Regions from separate parts of the Arthrobacter sp. D3-18 genome, predicted to be linked through region 2. Evidence: predicted binding sites of a transcription regulator. Region 2 holds the regulator's gene; the other holds the start of a gene.
What was found. The regulator HrcA, encoded in region 2, represses chaperone genes, less so after heat shock. The targets are predictions, from matches to a motif close to TTNGCACTCGNNNNNNNCGAGTGCNAA.
Positions count from the first base shown of each region.

Region 1 (2,201 bases), 1.3 Mb from region 2:
GGCCAGCGTTTTCGAGCTTGAGGCCAACTTCTTCGGAGATGACCTGGCCACCGGTGAGGATGGCGATGTCGGCCAGCTGAGCCTTGCGACGGTCACCGAAGCCCGGAGCCTTGACGGCAACGGACTTGAAGGTGCCACGGATCTTGTTGACGATCAGGGTGGCCAGGGCCTCGCCCTCGATGTCTTCGGCGATGATCAGCAGCGGCTTGTTGGACTGCATGACCTTCTCCAGAACCGTGACGAGTTCCTTCACGTTGGAGATCTTGGAGTTGACGATCAGGATGTACGGGTCTTCGAGGACCGTTTCCTGGCGCTCTGCGTCAGTAACGAAGTAAGCGGAGATGTAACCCTTGTCGAAGCGCATACCTTCGGTGAGTTCGAGCTCCAGGCCGAAGGTGTTGGATTCCTCGACCGTGATGACGCCTTCCTTGCCCACCTTGTCCAGGGCTTCGGCGATGAGGCTGCCGATTTCCGGGTCACCGGCGGAGATGGAAGCCGTAGCTGCGATCTCTTCCTTGGTTTCGATTTCCTTGGCGGAGGCGAGCAGTTCGCTGATGACTGCCTCAACAGCCTTCTCGATACCGCGCTTGAGGGACAGCGGGTCGGCGCCGGCGGCAACGTTGCGCAGCCCTTCCTTCACCAGTGCCTGGGCGAGAACGGTTGCAGTGGTGGTACCGTCGCCAGCGACGTCATCCGTCTTCTTGGCAACTTCCTTGACCAGTTCTGCACCGATCTTCTCGTAAGGATCGTCCAGCTCGATCTCCTTGGCGATGGAAACACCATCGTTGGTGATCGTGGGGGCGCCCCACTTCTTTTCGAGGACGACGTTGCGTCCACGCGGGCCGAGGGTGACCTTGACGGCGTCTGCGAGGATGTTCAGGCCCCGCTCGAGGCCGCGGCGTGCCTCTTCATCAAATGCAATGATCTTGGCCATAACGGCGGTAGTCCTTTCGGGACAGTCGTTAAGAAGGTACCTGTCAGATGGGGTGCCCGCGACGGACGGTCTTTCGCTTGCGGCCTCTGTATGCCCCGCGCTCCGGACCTCACCCCACCAAGGTGTTTCTTGATCCTCCGCCGGTCCGATGCCTGTCCGCCGCCGGGATCAACCGGGCCGGACTTAGCAGTCGAACCATAGGAGTGCTAAATCAATAATTAGCACTCGACCGGGGAGAGTGCAAGCAGAGATGCCACTTTGCTCTATAAACGAAGGGCTTTCAGCCGTAGGCTGACGGAAATTGGCGCAGACGCCGCGAACGAACTACGCGACGCGGACGCCTTCGGCTTGCGGACCCTTCTGGCCCTCCCCTAGTTCAAACTCAACCCGCTGTCCTTCTTCGAGGGCGCGGAAGCCATCCATCTGGATGGCGGACCAGTGCACAAAGACGTCGTCGCCGGATTCATCCACAGTGATGAAGCCGTAACCTTTTTCGGCATTGAACCATTTGACGGTTCCCAGAGCCATGATGCCCACACTTTCGCAGTAGCCAAGACCGGTAGCCGGGATCTCCGTACCGGAATTAATCCACTGTAACCACTGTCACTAGCGCCGCGCTGCCGTGGAGGGGCAGGGCACCACTTTTGTTATTGAGGCTTAACCGAGTTGGGGCTTTTCGGCTCGGGAACGGGGCCCGATGCCTACTGGTATCCGGGCCCGGCCACAACCACAAGTGGCTGTTGAACCTCAGGCGTTTCAACGATGGTCTGGATGCCCAGCAGGGTACCCAGCGCCTCCGCGTTGGCCTTCTGCTCCGGAGCGTTGTAGAAGATCACGGATGTCTGCTGCGGCAGTCCGCCCCAGTTTCCTACGGTGCTGAGCGCCCAACCGTCGCCCTGGACGAGGCCAGCCACCCGCCCGGCCAATCCTGCCGTCCCGGCGCCGTTGTAGACAGCCACAGGAGTGGCCTTATCCACGGGAGCCGATGTCGGAGTGGCAGAAGGAGTTTCCGACGGCGTCGGTTCGGTGCTGGGCTCGGTGCTGGGTTCACTGGAAGCGGGGGGCGCGCTGCTGGATTCAGTGGGGGCAGCGGACGGTGCCGCAGACGTCTGCAGGGGTGCCGACGTCGTGGTGTTGGACGAAGCGCTGGGTGCTACCAGTCCAAGGTTGGGGAGGATCAGGAAGGCCACCAGCCCGAGCACCAGGGCCACTGCCCCAACGGTCAGAACAGGCCACAGAGTGGGGCGTGCAGTCTCTTGGGCGTCGC
Region 1 covers NZ_CP096440.1:3,515,611-3,517,811, forward strand. The annotation lists gene groL (chaperonin GroEL) at 1-934, opposite strand, end outside; gene M1D89_RS18255 (cold-shock protein) at 1,259-1,462, opposite strand; gene M1D89_RS18260 (LytR C-terminal domain-containing protein) at 1,636-2,201, opposite strand, start outside.
Region 1: the regulator HrcA is predicted to act here: its motif matches at 1,118-1,144, upstream of groL (chaperonin GroEL).

Region 2 (2,201 bases):
CCAAGGCGGCGGCCCGGGCCGGGGTTGAAGGCGGCGATGGCCGACTTCAGGTCGTCAACGCCATGCAATGGCTCCACGACGATGCCCTCCACACGGAGATCGTCACCCCAGACCTTCTCGACGAGCTCGGCGTCGTGCTTTCCTTCCACCCAAATGCGGCTGGCTTTGGCCACCTGGGCACGTTGGCCTTGTACCCTCACGGAGCCGGACGCTGTCCGGCTGGAAGGAGCGGCAGAGGCGGCAGGGCGAGTGGCAGGGGGCATCAGCCGGATGGCCTGCCCTTCCAGAAGGAACCCGAATCCCAGCTGGAATGACTTGGTCTTTCCACGCCTGTCTTCAAGGGAGACAACGTGCATTCCACCTGATTTCTCCACACGGGTGACTTCGCCCACCCAGCCCGACTGCACGTCTTCGAGGACCATTCCCCGCTGTACAGCCACTTCCGGCAGCTGCTTTTTGCCGGGAGCGGACAGGTCCTGCGGACCCCAATTGTCGAAAGCCAAGGGATTCCTACCTTTTGTGCTGGTTTATGGCGCGGGCGGAACCCGTCCACGGGAGGTTTCAATGCTAGCAACGGGGTGGCTCATACTAGACTTGTTAGCACTTGGGCATGTTGAGTGCTAAGTGTGGAGGTCCGATTGAGATCCCGCGTAGACCGGTCGTAGGGACCAAGGCAGTCGTCAGGAGGTGGAGCAATGAGTGAGCCGCGCAAGCTTGAGGTGCTGCGTGCCATCGTTGAGGATTACGTGCATTCCAGGGAACCTGTTGGATCGAAGGCCCTCGTGGAGCGTCACCATCTCGGCGTTTCCAGTGCCACCATCCGGAACGACATGGCTGTCCTGGAAGAGGAAGGCCTGATTGCAGCACCCCACACCAGCGCGGGCCGCATCCCAACGGACAAGGGCTACCGCTTATTCGTTGACCGCATTTCCCAGGTAAAACCGCTTTCGGCGGCCGAACGCAGGGCGATCCACTCGTTGCTTGAGGGCCCGGATGATGTTGATGACATCCTGGAGCGCACCGTAAGACTCCTGTCGCAGCTGACCAACCAGGTAGCCGTGGTGCAGTATCCGCATTCGAATCGTGCGCTGGTCCGGCACGTGGAATTCGTCTTGTTGGCTCCAAAGCAGGTGCTTGTTGTCCTCATTGCAGATACGGGCAGCGTTGGGCAGAAGGTCATCGACGCCGGCTCTGACGTGAGTAATGAGGCGCTGATGCTCCTGAGGTCCCGCTTCCTTGGCAGCATCGCCGCCACCCAGATGGCTCTTTTGCCGCAAGTGCTTCCATCGGTAGTCGCCCTGTGTCCACCTGACCTCCGCAGCTTGGCGCAGACGTTGGCTCAGGGGCTGCAATCACTCAGTGACACCAGCCGCGAAGAGCGCATCCTGATGGCAGGAACGGCCAATCTGGCCCGCTCCAATGTGGACTTCCCCTTGAGCATCGGCCCTGTGCTGGAGGCACTCGAGGAACAAGTTGTCATGCTCCGGTTGTTGTCTGACATGGGGGATGATCCCCGCGGTGTCACCGTGAGCATTGGACGTGAAAATCCGTACGACGGCTTAGCTGAGGCGTCCGTCGTGGCTACCGGCTATGGCTCCGGCGCCAAGGTGGGGATTCTCGGTCCGACACGCATGGACTATCCCACCACCATGGCAGCCGTCCGCGCCGTGGCCCGTTACCTTTCCCGCATTCTCGGCGGCTGAAAACCGGTCCGAGGAAACATCCGCAGTACAACAAGGAAGAGATACCGACTTTGAGCAGCCACTATGACGTTTTGGGAGTCTCGCCGGAAGCCACCGGGGAAGAGATCAAAAAGGCGTACCGCAAGTTGGCGCGGAAACTGCACCCCGACGTAAACCCCGGTGAAGATGTCGCGGAACAGTTCAAGGCCGTGACCCACGCTTACGAAGTGTTATCCGACCCCCAGAAGCGCCGGGTCTACGATGCCACTGGCAATGAGAACGGTACCGACAACGGTTTCGGTGGCGGCTACTCCGGTCAGGGTTTCGCGTTCCAGGACATCTTCGACACCTTCTTTGGTGGCGGTGGCGGCCACGGTGGTCCGGCCTCGCGTGTCCGTCGCGGCCAGGACGCACTCATCAGCGTCCGCATCGACCTGAAGGACGCCGTGTTCGGCGTCAACAAGAAGCTTGAAGTGGACACTGCCGTTGTTTGCCCCACCTGTGACGGCAGCTGCTGCC
Region 2 covers NZ_CP096440.1:2,201,745-2,203,945, forward strand. The annotation lists gene M1D89_RS12380 (DUF3097 domain-containing protein) at 1-503, opposite strand, end outside; gene hrcA (heat-inducible transcriptional repressor HrcA) at 696-1,703, shown strand; gene dnaJ (molecular chaperone DnaJ) at 1,754-2,201, shown strand, end outside.